Regions from separate parts of the Streptomyces sp. SudanB25_2051 genome, predicted to be linked through region 1. Evidence: riboswitches for the same ligand, from Rfam matches in the RefSeq annotation. Region 1 holds a riboswitch; the other holds the start of a gene.
The links. Region 1 has a riboswitch for S-adenosylmethionine ahead of thrC (threonine synthase). Riboswitches for the same ligand answer to the same signal wherever they lie in the genome.
Positions count from the first base shown of each region.

Region 2: it holds a riboswitch for S-adenosylmethionine, as region 1 does, so the genes downstream of both, ACSUPT_RS07010 (aminotransferase class V-fold PLP-dependent enzyme) here and thrC (threonine synthase) in region 1, are expected to answer to the same signal.

Region 1 covers NZ_OZ186787.1:2,954,471-2,961,531, forward strand. The annotation lists gene thrC (threonine synthase) at 1-742, opposite strand, end outside; SAM riboswitch class I at 761-906, opposite strand; gene ACSUPT_RS13030 (glucosyl-3-phosphoglycerate synthase) at 1,060-2,037, shown strand; gene ACSUPT_RS13035 (trehalose-6-phosphate synthase) at 2,082-3,482, shown strand; gene ACSUPT_RS13040 (KGGVGR-motif variant AAA ATPase) at 3,596-6,325, opposite strand; gene ACSUPT_RS13045 (hypothetical protein) at 6,322-6,753, opposite strand; gene otsB (trehalose-phosphatase) at 6,771-7,061, opposite strand, start outside.
Region 2 covers NZ_OZ186787.1:1,583,293-1,590,353, forward strand. The annotation lists gene ACSUPT_RS07000 (rhomboid family intramembrane serine protease) at 1-459, shown strand, start outside; gene ACSUPT_RS07005 (Lrp/AsnC family transcriptional regulator) at 456-737, shown strand; gene ACSUPT_RS07010 (aminotransferase class V-fold PLP-dependent enzyme) at 850-2,286, opposite strand; SAM riboswitch class IV at 2,493-2,610, opposite strand; gene trpD (anthranilate phosphoribosyltransferase) at 2,773-3,837, opposite strand; gene qcrB (cytochrome bc1 complex cytochrome b subunit) at 3,985-5,610, opposite strand; gene qcrA (cytochrome bc1 complex Rieske iron-sulfur subunit) at 5,607-6,656, opposite strand; gene qcrC (cytochrome bc1 complex diheme cytochrome c subunit) at 6,653-7,061, opposite strand, start outside.

The DNA.
Region 1 (7,061 bases):
GCTGCTCGCAGATCTCGTACGCGAGGGTCTTGGAGCCCTCGGCGTAGTACGGCCGCAGGTTGACGTTGACGAAGCCCCAGCCCTCGCCGAGCGGGTCGCCGATGAGCTCCGAGCAGAAGCGGTTGACGTCGTCGTACGTGCCCTCGATGCCGACCAGGTCGCCGCCGTAGACCGCGGCCATCACGACCTTGCCCTGCTCCAGGTCGTGCGGGATGAACACGCAGGAGCGGAAGCCGGCGCGGGCGGCGGCCGCGCCCACGGCGCCCGCCAGGTTGCCGGTGGAGGAGCAGGAGAGGGTGGTGAAGCCGAAGGCGCGGGCGGCCTCCAGGGCCTGGGCGACCACGCGGTCCTTGAAGGAGTGGGTGGGGTTGCCCGAGTCGTCCTTGACGTACAGGCCGCCGGTGACGCCCAGTTCGCGGGCGAGGTTGTCGGCCTTGACGAGGGGGGTCCAGCCGGGGTTGAGGTTCGGCTTGTCCGCGACGTCCGCGGGGACGGGCAGCAGCGGGGCGTAGCGCCAGATGCTGGCGGGGCCGGACTCGATGAGCGCGCGGAGCTTCTCCGGGTCGCCGGCCGGGAGGTCGTAGGCGACTTCGAGGGGGCCGAAACACTGCTCGCAGGCGAAGACCGGGCCGAGCGGGAAGCGCTCGCCGCATTCGCGGCAGGAGAGTCCGGCGGCGGGACCGAGGTCGACCGGGGAGGCGGCGGAGGGGGTGGTGCTGGGTGCGGCGGTCTGCACAGCCATGGGAGGCGAGGCCCTTTCTCCTCATCTTTCTCACTGGCGCGTGTCGCCGTGAGACGGATTTGGCACCTTCCCTAGCCGGGGGACCTCGCGTGCGTGTGCGAGAACCGACTGGAGGGTTGCCGGGGCTTCATCGGGCCGTGTCCCTCTGCCCCTCTGGATGAGCGGTATGCGGTTGTCGGCGCGGGACCCCGGCATGCGGTGGTCTCGCGCGTTGTTCAAGACTGTAACCGACGCGATGGGCGCCTGAGATAGGCGTCCGAAGCGCGAGATGGATCACATACCGCCTGGTAACAACGACGAACCGAGGAGTGGCGCGCGTGCTGGAAGAGGTGGAGCGCTGGCTGGACCGGCGGTCCTGGTCCGTGGCCGACCGGCCGATCGACCGGCTGCTCGCCGCGAAACGGGCCCACGGCACGACCGTGAGCGTGGTCCTGCCCGCGCTGAACGAGGAGGCGACGGTCGGGGAGATCGTCGCGGTCATCCGCCGGGACCTGATGTCCGACGCGGTGCCGCTCGTGGACGAGCTGGTCGTCCTGGACTCCGGGTCCACGGACCGGACGGCCGAGGTGGCCGCCGAGGTCGGCGCGCGGGTGGTGGCGCGCGACGAGGTGCTGCCGCGGATACCGGCCCTGCCCGGCAAGGGCGAGGTGCTGTGGCGGTCGCTGCTGGTCACGGGCGGGGACGTGGTGTGCTTCGTCGACGCGGACCTGCGGGAGTTCGACGCGGACTTCGTGACGGGGATCGTCGGGCCGCTGCTCACCGAGCCGGACGTGCAGTTCGTGAAGGCGATGTACGACCGGCCGTTCACCCCCGGCGGCGCGGCGTCCGAGGGCTCGGCGGGCGCCGGGCAGGGCGGGCGCGTCACGGAGCTGGTGGCGCGGCCGCTGCTCAATCTGCACTGGCCGCAGCTGGCCGGGTTCGTGCAGCCGCTGGGCGGGGAGTACGCGGCCCGGCGCACGCTGCTGGAGCGGCTGCCGTTCCCGGTGGGGTACGGGGTGGAGCTGGGCCTGCTGGTGGACGCGCTGCACCTGGTGGGCCTGGACGCGCTGGCGCAGGTCGACGTGGGCGTACGGCTGCACCGGCACCAGGACGAGCGGGCGCTCGGGCGGATGGCGGCGGCGATCTACCGGACGGCGCAGCTGCGGCTGTCGCGCGGGCATCTCGTCCGGCCCCGGCTGACGCAGTTCGACCGCACGGAGGCGGGCTTCACGCCGCGCACCCACCCGGTCGACACGGAGGAGCGGCCCCCCATGCGGGAGGTCGCGGAGTACCTGGACAAGCGCCGGGTGGCTTGATTTCCGCACGTTTGAGCGTTTCCCGCACCGGCTAGGTTGGGCTCATGGTCTCGGACATCCTGGTGGCATCGAATCGCGGTCCGGTCAGTTACGCGCTGGACGAGGACGGCGGACTTCAGGCGCGGCGCGGCGGCGGGGGCCTGGTGTCGGGGCTCTCCGCGATCGGGCCCGACGCGGGCGCGGTGTGGGTGTGCGCGGCGCTCGGCGACGGCGACCGCGAAGCCGTACGGCGCGGCGTCGGTGAGACGGGCGTCCGGATGCTGGACATCGACGCGCTGGCCGGCGACGGCACGCACAGCGCCGCGTACAACGGCGTCGCGAACTCGGTGCTGTGGTTCGTCCACCACATGCTGTACCAGACGCCGCTGGAGCCGGTCTTCGACGCCGGGTTCCGCCGCGAGTGGGACGCGTACCGCGCGTACAACCGCGCGTTCGCCCAGGCCCTCGCGGCGGAGGCGGCGCCGGGCGCGGCGGTCCTGATCCAGGACTACCACCTGGCGCTGGCGCCGGGCATGCTCCGCGAACTGCGGCCCGACCTGCGCATCGGCCACTTCTCGCACACGCCCTGGGCGCCGCCGGACTACTTCGGCATGCTGCCCGACGACATCGCCGAGGAGCTGCTGCGGGGCATGCTCGGCGCGGACCGGCTGGGCTTCCTGACGCGCCGCTGGGCGGACGCGTTCGCGGCGTGCTGCGAGCGGGTGCTGGGCGGTACGGGCGGGACCGCGATCGGTGTGCACGGGCTCGGCGCGGACGCCGAATTCCTGCGGGAGCGGTCGCGGCGTCCGGACGTCGAGGAGCGGATGGCGGCGCTGCGGGAGCAGATCGGCGGCGCGGACCGCAGGACGGTGATCCGCGTGGACCGCACGGAGCTGTCGAAGAACATCGTGCGCGGCCTGCTGGCCTTCCGCGAGCTGCTGACGGCGCGCCCCGAGTGGCGCGAGCGGGTCGTGCACATCGCCTTCGCGTACCCGTCCCGGCAGGACCTGGAGGTCTACCGCCGCTACACCGCCGAGGTGTCGCGGGTGGCCGAGGAGATCAACGCCGAGTTCGGCACGGAGACCTGGACGCCGGTCCTGCTGCACGTGAAGGACGACTTCGCCCGCTCGCTCGCCGCGTACCGCCTGGCCGACGTGGCGCTGGTCAACCCCATCCGGGACGGCATGAACCTGGTCGCCAAGGAGGTCCCGGTCGTCTCCGACGAGGGGTGCGCCCTGGTCCTGTCGCGGGAGGCGGGCGCGCACGAGGAGTTGGGCGCCGACGCGGTGACGGTCAACCCGTACGACGTGACGGCCACCGCCGAGGCCCTGCACAAGGCCCTGTCGATGCCCGGCCCCGAGCGCGCCGACCGCACCAAGCGCCTGGCCGCCGCCGCCACGGCCCTCCCGCCCCAGCGCTGGTTCCTGGACCAGCTGGAGGCCCTGCGGTCCGGTCCGGAGGCCTGACAAGCCACCCCACGGACCGCCCCGGCCCCGACCACGCGGGGCCGACGGGCCGACGGGCCGACGGGCCGGCGGGGGCCCCGCGCTTCCCGCCGGCTCCGCTCTGCCCGTGTCTGTCAGGGCCGGATCACACGGACCCGTCCCCGCGTGCGGAAGCCGAGGGCGTGCCGGTAGATCTCCGGCAGCCGGTAGAGGCCGTCGGCATCCCGGTCCAGAGCGCCCGCCTCCTCCAGCTTCGCGATCGCGTTCGCGTCCAGACCGACGTCCTCGGCGTTGAACGGCATGACCACGTTGTCGGCGTGTCGCCCCATACGGAGGAGGAGCTCCCCCACCACGGGGTTCTCCTGGCGCAGCTCCTCCAGCTTCGCCTGGCTCCCCTTCACCAGCGCCTGCCGCATGGCGCTCGGGGTGAGCAGGCGGTCGGGCCAGTCCTGATCCCCCTGGGAGGACTCCGCGGCGTCCCGGATGAACCGGACGACGTCACGAGCCTGCACCTGGTCGTTGAAGTCACCCAGAGCGGCCGGCACCCAGCGGTCCGACCGGGCCTCGCGTGAATTCTTGCGCCCCATCTTCACTCCCCAGACGGGGACGAGCGCCTGGACGAGACGTTCCCAGGTGTAGTCCATGAGGTCGCCGTCGGCCTGTGGAACAGCCCCGGCGGTCGTCGAGACCCACAGCGCGAGGCGCAGCGCCTCCTGGGAGTCCCAGCGCAGCGCGTACGGGTCGTAACGGTCGAGGAACTGGCCCAGGTTCTGACGCACGGCGAAGCGTACGAGGTCGCTGCGCACGAAGATCACCGCACCGAACGGCCGGCCCCGGAAGGCGCGCAGCCAATCGGGGACCTCGGTGAAGAGCGCGCGCAGGGCGACCCTCTTGGCCTCCCCTTCGAGCTCCTGGAAGAGGTCCTCCAGGCCGTCGAAGACGAAGAGCGCCTGCTGGGATCGCGCCCGGTCGCGCAGCACTTTCTCAGGGTCCTCGAGGCCGGCGGCCGGCCCGGCCAGCGACATGGCCATGCACCGCAGCCAGGTGTGGCGCCAGTGGACCAGGCTCTCCTTGTCGGCCTCGTCCTGGAGTGCGTCCAGCAGGACCTTCCGGATCTCCAGCGCTTCCGCACCGCGTCCGCCCACGACGCGGTCGCGCAGCCCTTGCGGACTGCTGCCATCGCTCGAGAACTCCATGTTGCCGGGGTCGAGCACGGGCACGACCGGGGCGTCGATCCTGACCTCCTCGTCCGCCCCCGCGGCGAACTTCCTCCATGTGCCGGCCGCGCACATCCTCGCGTAGGTGAAGGTCTTCCCGGAGCCCTTGGCCCCGACCACCACCGTGACCGGGAGGGACGTCCTGTTGTCTCCCACCAGGCGCCGCAACGGGGCCGTGGAGAGGAAGCCGAGGCCGCTGTCCAGACCGGTGCGCTCGGCGAAGACCAGGGACTGTGCCCGGCGGTGCAGGGCCGAACGGCGGCCCTCGATCCCCTCTTCCACACCGTTCTCCGACCCGAGGTCGGCTTCGGAGAGCAGCGGCAGCATCTCGGCCAGCAGCTCACCGATGCCCTGCCGGCGCAGCACTTCCACCACGTCGTCCCAACTCTGGGGCAGGGCCAGCAGTTCCTCGCGGAAGGGGCTGAAGGCCGGCTCCGTCAGCACGGTGGCGTCGACGTCCCGGGTCTGGTCGGGGCTCACGGCCTCCACCTCGCCGGAGACGGGTGCGGCACGCATCGCCTCCAGCGCGCGGGCGAGCTGCCGACGCGCCTCGGCGACCTCGGCGGCATGTCGATCCTGGCGGAACTGGGTGACCACCACCGCCGGCTCGGGGTCCTTGCCGGTGATGGCCACGGCCTTGTCACCGAGCTGGCGGATCATCTGCTCCGTACCGTCCACCGACTGACTGCTGAGCGTGGTGACGAAGATCCGCTGCACCCGGGGGTCGAGAAGGATCGGCGCGGACAGCTCGGACGCTCCCGCGCGCAGATCGACCACCACCGTGTCGAGGTCGGCGGCGGCCGCCAGGTCCGCGAGGGACTCGGTGAGGAAGTACCGCGACCGGTCCGGCGTCAGCAGCTGCGCGGGTTCGATCCGGGGAGGGCCCAGGCGGGTGCGTCGGCTCGTCGGCAGGATGACCAGCCGCCCGCCGTTCTTGTGCCGGACCGTCTCCTGGTTGACCAGGTATCCGGATGCGATCTCCACGGCCTTGCTCCGGTCCCCGTCCGTCGAGCTGTGGAGGAGTGCCAGAAGGTCGTCATAGGCGATGTCGCACGCCCCGCCCTGGGCCTGGTGCATCCAGGTGATGCCAGGGGCCTCGAGATCGGCGTCCACCAGCAGCACCCGGCGACCGCGCTGGGCCAGGAGGTCGGCCAGGGCCACGGCGTGGACCGTACGCCCCACACCTCCCTTGAAGGAGTGGAAGGCCACCACCTGGAGGCCGCCGGGAAATCCGTCATCGGCGGGCCGGGGCAGGGGCGATCCGAGCGCCTCGGTGATGCGCCGTTCGATGAGGCGGGGCGGGCGGAAACCGTGAGTGAAGTCCTCGGTCCGGAGGATGTGGACCGGCAGGCCCTCGCGCTCCATCGTCTGAGGCCGGTCCAGGACGAGCAGGGGCCCCTCCTCGCCGCCCACCACCGACCCCATCCCGAAGGCCGTGTCCAGCCAGGCGAGGACTTCCTCCACCGGGACGTCGGAGGTCACCGTGAGCTCGATCCCGTCCCACCAGGCGTTGGCCTCCTTGAGCCATCCCGGCCAGCGGTTCGCCACCGCGAGAGCCGCGCAGTGCTCGTCGACGTCCACCCAGGTCAGCAGGTTTCCCGGCAGCAGCGGGGAGGTCGCATCCATCTGGTCTCCGATCACGTTCATATCCTGGACGCCTTGACCAGGTGCCGCAGGGCCTCGACCGCGCGCTTCTCGTCCTCCGGGTCCAGGTCGGCGCCGTAGCGCCAGGCCTGGTGCAATTCGGCCGGTCCCACCCACTCGTGGCGCTGCCCGGCCTCGCCGAGCGAACCGAGCATGACGCGCCGGCACCGCTGCACCGCCTGCGCGACCGCGGGCGGCAGCCCCAGCGCCTTGGCCAAGGATCTGAGGTCGTGATTCCGCAGATCCTCGGGCAGGGCGCTGGTGTCCCGTGCCCGTTCCCGGACGAGGATCTCGGCCTTGAGGCCGCACTCGGCCGCGTAGAAGAGCATCAACCCCGCTGTCGCGAGGTCGCCTTGGTTGACTGTCTCCTCACCACGCGTGCTCAGCCGATCGCGGCTCTTGCGTAGCTGCCCCACCCTGACATCCACCATCCGAGGATGGTATCGATCTACGCCGGAGTGACATGCTCCGCCAGCGCGGCGAAGAACGCGACGACCTCCGCCGGGCCCTGGAGGGTGAGGTCGGCGCGGGCGGCGAGGGCCTGGACCTCGTCGCTGCCGCTGCACACCAGCAGGCCCGGTACGCCGTCGGCGCGGAGCTTCTCGACCGCCGCGAACGCCGGGAGGTCGCCCAGGTCGTCGCCCGCGTAGAGGACCGCGCGGGCGCCCGTCTCCCGTACGTGCTCCAGCAGCGCCTGGCCCTTGTCCATGCCCGGCGGGCGCAGCTCCAGGACCATGCG
Region 2 (7,061 bases), 1.4 Mb from region 1:
CACCTGCTGGGGAACATGCTGTTCCTCTTCGTCTTCGGCACGATGGCCGAGGAGCGCATGGGGCACGTCCGCTTCGGGGTGTTCTACGTGGTGAGCGGCGCCCTCGCGCTGGCCGGGTACGCGCTGGCGCACGCGGGCAGCGAGCAGACCCTGGTCGGCGCGTCGGGCGCGGTCTCGGCGGTGCTGGGCGCCTTCCTGTACCTGTTCCCGAGGGCGCGGGTGACCAGCCTCTTCCCGTTCCTCTTCTTCCTGCCGCTGCGCTTCCCCGCCTGGATCGTGCTGGTCTTCTGGTTCGTCCTGCAGTGGCTGGCGGCGCGCGGGGCGGGCAGCGGGCCCGGTGTCGCCTACCTGGCGCACCTGATCGGCTTCGCGCTGGGGTTCCTGTACGCGTGGGCCCGCTACCGGGGCATTAGAGTGAAGGCCCCAGCAGCGGCCACCGAGGGAGAGGGACAGCCGTGATCACCGCGATCGTGCTCATCAAGACCAGCGTGGACCGCATTCCGGAGATCGCGGAGGCCATCGCCGCGCTCGACAACGTCAGCGAGGTCTTCTCGGTGACCGGGACCTACGACCTGGTGGCCATGGTCCGCGTGCCGAAGCACGAGAACCTGGCGGACGTCATCCCCGGCCACATCAGCAAGATCCCCGGCGTCGTCGCCACGGACACGCACGTCGCGTTCCGCACGTACTCGCAGCACGACCTCGAGGCCGCCTTCGCGATCGGCCTCGACACCTGACCGCGCCGGGCCCCGCCCGCGGGGTCCCGGCCCGTGGCCGACGCCGCCCCCAATTCACCCGAACGGGTGAGGCGGAATCGGCCACGGAACGCTCCGGCGCGGGCCGCGCGCCTCAGCCGCGGTCCGGCACGCAGCGCCCGTCCTCGGTGCGGTAGCTCCACCGGGCGCCGTCCGCGACCAGCTCCCGCACGGCCCGCACGAAGCGGTCCACGTGCTCGTCCGGGGTCCCCGCGCCGAAGCTGACCCGGATGGCGTTCAGCGACCTCTCCCCCGGCCCGCCCTCCGGCGCCCCGCACTCCCCGGGCTCCCGCTCCGAGCCGCCCAGCAGGGTCCGCACCAGCGGATGGGCGCAGAACAGCCCGTCGCGGACCCCGATGCCGTACTCGGCGGAGAGCGCCGCCGCGAAGTGCGAGCTGTTCCAGCCGTCCACGACGAAGGACAGCACGCCGACGCGCGGCGCGTCGTCGCCGAACAGCGACAGCACCCGCACCTGCGGCACCTCCGCCAGCCCCCGGCGCACCCGCGCGATCAGCTCCCGCTCACGGGCCACCAGCGCGTCGAACCCGGCCTCCACGAGCGCCCGGCACGCCGACGCGACGGCGTACGCGCCGATCACGTTCGGCGAGCCGGCCTCGTGCCGGGCGGCCGTCGTGTGCCAGGCGACGTCCACCCCGCCGTCGGCCCGCCGGGACACCGTCCGCGACGCCCCGCCGCCCGCGAGGTACGGCTCCGCCTCCCGCAGCCAGTCCGCGCGCCCCGCCAGCACCCCGGCCCCGAACGGGGCGTACAGCTTGTGCCCGGAGAAGGCCACCCAGTCCACGTCCAGATCCGCCACGTCCACCGGGTGGTGCGGCGCCAACTGGGCCGCGTCGAGCACGATCCGCGCCCCGTGCGCGTGCGCGGCCGCCGCCAGCTCCCGTACGGGCCACAGCTCGCCGGTCACGTTCGACGCACCCGTCACACAGACCAGCGCCGGCCCGTAGGGCTCCCGGTCGGCGAGGGCCCGCTCCAGCGTCTCCACCGCCCGCCCGGGCGTGCGCGGCGCGTCCAGATACGTCACGCGGGCGTTCCGCCAGGGCAGCAGCGACGCGTGGTGCTCGGTTTCGAAGACGAACACCTCGCACCCCTCGGGCAGGGCGTGGGCCAGCAGGTTCAGCGAGTCGGTCGTCGAGCGGGTGAACACCACCTCGTCACCGGCGCGGCAGCCGAGGAACTCCGCGACCGTGCGGCGGCTGTTCTCGAACAGGTCGGTGGACAGCTGCGAGAGGTAGCCGGCGCCCCGGTGCACGCTCCCGTAGTACGGGGCGTACGCGGCGACGTCGTCCCACACGCGCTGGAGCGCCGGGGCGCTGGCCGCGTAGTCCAGCGCGGCGTAGGCGACCTCCCCGCCGGTGACGAGCGGCACGGTGACGTCCCGTCCCAGGACGGGCAGCGGCAGCGACGGGCCGGCGGCGCGCGACTCGGCGTCGGAGGCGGGAGCGGCGGAGACGGGGGCGGTGGAGACGGCGGCGGAGACGGGGGCGGTGGCGGTGTTCGGGTACGCGGACATGGCGGACTCTCCCGGCGAGGACAGGGCGAATGGGGGTGACGTCCCGCGGGGACGGCTCGACGGCCGTACCGCACACGGGAGTTGCCTCGACGCGCGGCGCTGACGAAGCCCGCGCGGAGGAGGGGGAAGAAGGGGCCGAGAAGCCCTAGCGCATTCGCTTGCTCACGTGACTGCTCCCTCGGGACCAGGACCCCAGGGTGTGCAGGGGTCCGCGCTTGCCGCGGACCTCGCTGCCCGCGGCCTGGTCTTCACCCGGGGCACCCCGCCACGGACGGAGGGTTGCCGGACAGCGGGCCGGGGCCGTAGTCGCTGTCACTCATGACCTTGCCGAGCATCCTGCCACACACCCCCGGTCGCGCCGCAAGACGGACGTCCGGATGGCGGACAGACCCCGCGCGCCGGGCGCCCACCGAACCCGCCGCGCCCCCCTCGTACGCCTGTGGCGCCGCGCCCCTCACGGACGCGGCGCCACAGGCACACGGGGGTTCAGCTGTTGCTGGCCCGCACCCAGCGCTCCAGGACCTCGCGGGCCGCGCCCGAGTCGATGGACTCGGCGGCCTTCGCCATCCCGGCCCGCAACTGCTCGGCCAGCGGCGCGTCCACCGGGTCCAGCGCCACCAGCGCCGCCGCGGAGTTCAGCAGCACCGCGTCCCGCACCGGCCCGGTCTCCCCGGCCAGCAGTCGGCGCGCCACATCGGCGTTGTACGAGGCGTCGGCGCCGCGCAGGGCCTCCACCGGCACCACGTCGAGGCCCACGTCCCGCGGGTGGAAGGCCTCCTCGCGCACGGCCCCGTCCCGTACGACCCACACCCGGGACCCGGACGTCGTGGTCAGCTCGTCCAGGCCGTCGTCGCCCCGGAACACCAGCGCCGACGAGCCGCGCTCGGCGAGCACGCCCGCCAGGATGGGGGCCATCCGCGCGTCGGCGACGCCCGTCGCCTGGGCGCGCACCCGCGCCGGATTGGTGAGCGGGCCGAGGAAGTTGAACGTCGTCCGGATGCCCAGCTCCTTGCGGGCCGCGGCGACATGCCGCAGCGCGGGGTGGAACTTGACGGCGAAGCAGAAGGTGATGCCCGCCTCCTCCGCCACCTCGGCGACCCGCTCCGGGCTCAGCTCCAGATTGACGCCGAGCTTCTCCAGGACGTCGGATGCTCCCGACGCGGAGGAGGCGGCGCGGTTGCCGTGCTTGACCACCTTCGCGCCCGTACCGGCCACGACGACGGCCGACATGGTGGAGATGTTGACGGTCTTCGCGCCGTCCCCGCCCGTGCCGACGATGTCCACGGACGGGCCCGGCACGTCGATGGTGCGGGCGTGGGCGTACATGGTGCGGACGAGGCCGGAGATCTCCTCCACGGTCTCGCCCTTGCCGCGCAGCGCGACGGCGAACCCGGCGATCTGCGCGTTCGTCGCCTCGCCGCTCAGGATGCGCTCCATCGCCCACGCGGTCGCGTCCGCGTCGAGGTCCCGTCCCGAGAGCAGGGTGTCGAGGACGACGGGCCAGGAGCGGCCCGCCGCGGTAGAGCCTCCAGCGGGTGGCACAGCGCTCATGGTCGCTCCTGGGTCCGTGTCGAGGTTGACGGGTCCAGCCTAGCGAGCCCCGGGGACGGCAAAGAGCCCCGTCCGTTGACTGGACGGGGCTCTCGCCGTGGCGATCGACTGGGTTCCCCCGGGACCGCGGCCCCGGGGGAAGGGGGATCAGTGGTGGCCGTGGCCCGCGCTGATCTCCTTGTACTCCTCCACCGTGGCCTTGGGGATCTGGTTCCCCTCGCCGTAGTAGCCCTTGCTGAGCTTCGCGCGGAGCTTCTGCCCGCGGGTCGGCTTCCGCTCGACACCGTTCTCGTCGACCGTCGGGCCGATCTCCGCCGGCTGGTACTGCTCGTGCGCGGTGAGCGCGTGCAGCTGCGCCTGGCTGAGCGGCTCGTGGACCTCGACGAACTCACCGTGCGGCAGCCGCTTGATGATGCCGGTCTCGCGGCCGTGCAGCACCTTGTCGCGGTCGCGGCGCTGGAGACCCAGGCAGATCCGCTTGGTGACGATGAAGGCGATGACCGGTCCGACGAAGAAGAAGATCCGGACGAACCAGGTGACCGCGTTGATCGACAGGTGGAAGTAGGTGGCGACGATGTCGTTGCCACCGCCGATCAGCATGATCATGTAGCCGGTGATCCAGGCGACGCCGAGCGCGGTGCGCGTCGGGGCGTTGCGCGGGCGGTCCAGGATGTGGTGCTCGCGCTTGTCGCCGGTGATCCACGCCTCGATGAACGGGTAGACCGCGATCGCGGCCAGCATCACGCCGAACAGGACCAGCGGGAGGAACACGCCCAGGACGAACGTGTGGCCCCACACGTTGATCTCCCAGCCGGGCATGGCGCGGATGAGACCCTCGGCGAAGCCCATGTACCAGTCGGGCTGGGCGCCGGTGGACACCATGTCCGGGCGGTACGGGCCGAGGGCCCACACCGGGTTGATGGTGAACAGCGCGGCGATGACCGCGATGACACCGAACACCAGGAAGAAGAAGCCGCCGGCCTTGGCCATGTACACCGGCAGCAGCGGCATGCCGACCACGTTCTTGTTGGTGCGGCCGGGGCCCGCGAACTGCGTGTGCTTGTGGTAGAAGACCAGGATCAGGTGCGCCACCACGAGGCCGAGCATGATGCCCGGCAGCAGCAGGATGTGGATCGAGTAGAACCGGGCGACCATGTCGTGGCCGGGGAACTCGCCGCCGAAGAGGAACATCGACAGGTACGTGCCGACGACCGGCACGGACAGGATCGCACCCTGCGTGAAGCGCACACCGGTGCCGGAGAGCAGGTCGTCCGGGAGCGAGTAGCCGGTGAAACCGGTGAACATGCCCAGGACGAACAGCAGGAAGCCGAACAGCCAGTTGATCTCACGCGGCTTGCGGAACGCGCCGGTGAAGAAGACGCGCATCATGTGCACGAACATGCCGGCGATGAAGATCAGCGCGGCCCAGTGGTGGATCTGCCGGATCAGCAGACCACCGCGGACGTCGAAGCTGATGTCCAGCGTCGAGGCGTACGCCTCGGTCATCCGGACGCCCTGCATCGGCACGTACGAGCCGTGGTACACGATCTCGTTCATGCTCGGGTGGAAGAACAGCGTCAGGTACACACCCGTGAGGATGATGATGATGAAGCTGTAGAGGCAGATCTCACCCAGCATGAAGGACCAGTGGTCCGGGAAGATCTTCCGCATGTTGGCCTTGGCCAGGGAGTAGATCCCGAGCCGGCCGTCCGCCCAGTCGGCCACCCGCTCACCGGCGGGCGCCTTCCGCTTCGTGTCGTATGCGGTGCTCATCCGCGCTCCCAGAATGCAGGACCGACCGGCTCCTCGAAGTCGCCGAGCGCCTCGAGGTTGCCCTTGTCATTGACGCCGATCCGCAGCTGCGGAAGGGCGTGACCGGCAGGGCCGAAGATGACGCGGGCGCCGTCGGACAGGTCGAAGGTGGACTGGTGGCACGGGCAGAGGACGTGGTGGGTCTGCTGCTCGTACAGGGAGATCGGGCAGCCCACGTGGGTGCAGATCTTGGAGAACGCGACGATGCCGTCGTGGGACCACTCGAGCTCGCGCTTGTCCTTGATGTCCTCCGGCTGGATCCGGACGATCATCAGGGCATCCTTGGCGATCTTGTTGTTGAAGTCGTGGTCCTCCTCGCTCAGGCCCTCCGGCATGGCGAAGGTGAGCGAGCCGACCGCGACGTCCTCGGGGCGCAGCGGCTCCATCGTGTTCATGTTGATGAGCTGCTTGCCCTTCTGCCACGAGGTGTGGAAGAGCTTCTTCTCGGGCAGCGGACCCAGCTCGCGCAGCAGCACGAGGCCGGAGAGCGGCACCATGGCCAGCGCGCCGAACATCGTGTTGCGGATCAGCTTGCGCCGGCCGATCGCGGACTCCTCCGCACCCTGGGCGAAGTCGGCCATGACCTTGGCCCGGACCTCGGCGGGAGCCTCGATCGGGTGGCGCTCGTCGGCGATCTCCTCGTCGGACATCAGCGTGCGGGCCCAGTGGACCGCGCCGGCGCCGATGCAGAAGAGGGCGATGCCCAGCGTCAGGCCGAGCGACAGGTTGGTCGCGCTCACATGGCCGAGCGGCCACACGTACACGATCTTGTCGACCGGGAAGATCACGAACGAGGCGATGAAGGCCACGGTGGCCAGCATCGACGTCGTGAAGAGCAGGGCGACCGTGCGCTCGGAGCGCTTGGCGGCCCGCTCGTCGATGTCCTGGATGCGGGGCTTGTGGGGCGGCAGCCCCGGGTCGGCGAACGGGTTCTCGGCTAGCGCCTTGCCGTGCGCGCTGTCCTGCTCGCTCGGCAGGCTCTCTTCGGAAATCTCTTGGCTACTCATGACTTCTTGGCCTTAGCGGTGTGGGCCGCGACCCAGATGGCGACAGCGATCAGCGAACCAAGACCGAAGATCCAGCCGAACAGGCCCTCGCTGACCGGTCCCAGGCCGCCGAGCGCGAAGCCGCCGGGGGTCGGCGTCTCCTCACCGTTCACGGCCTTGATGTACGCGATGATGTCCTTCTTCTCCTTCTCCGGCATCGTCGTGTCGGGGAAGGACGGCATGTTCTGCGGGCCGGTCTGCATGGCCTCGTAGATGTGCTTCTCGCTGACGCCGTCAAGGCTCGGCGCGTACTTGCCCTCGGTGAGCGCGCCACCCTTACCGGTGAAGTTGTGGCACTGGGCGCAGTTGTTGCGGAACAGCTCGCCGCCCTTGGCGACGTCCGCCCCTTCCACGCTGTACTGCTTC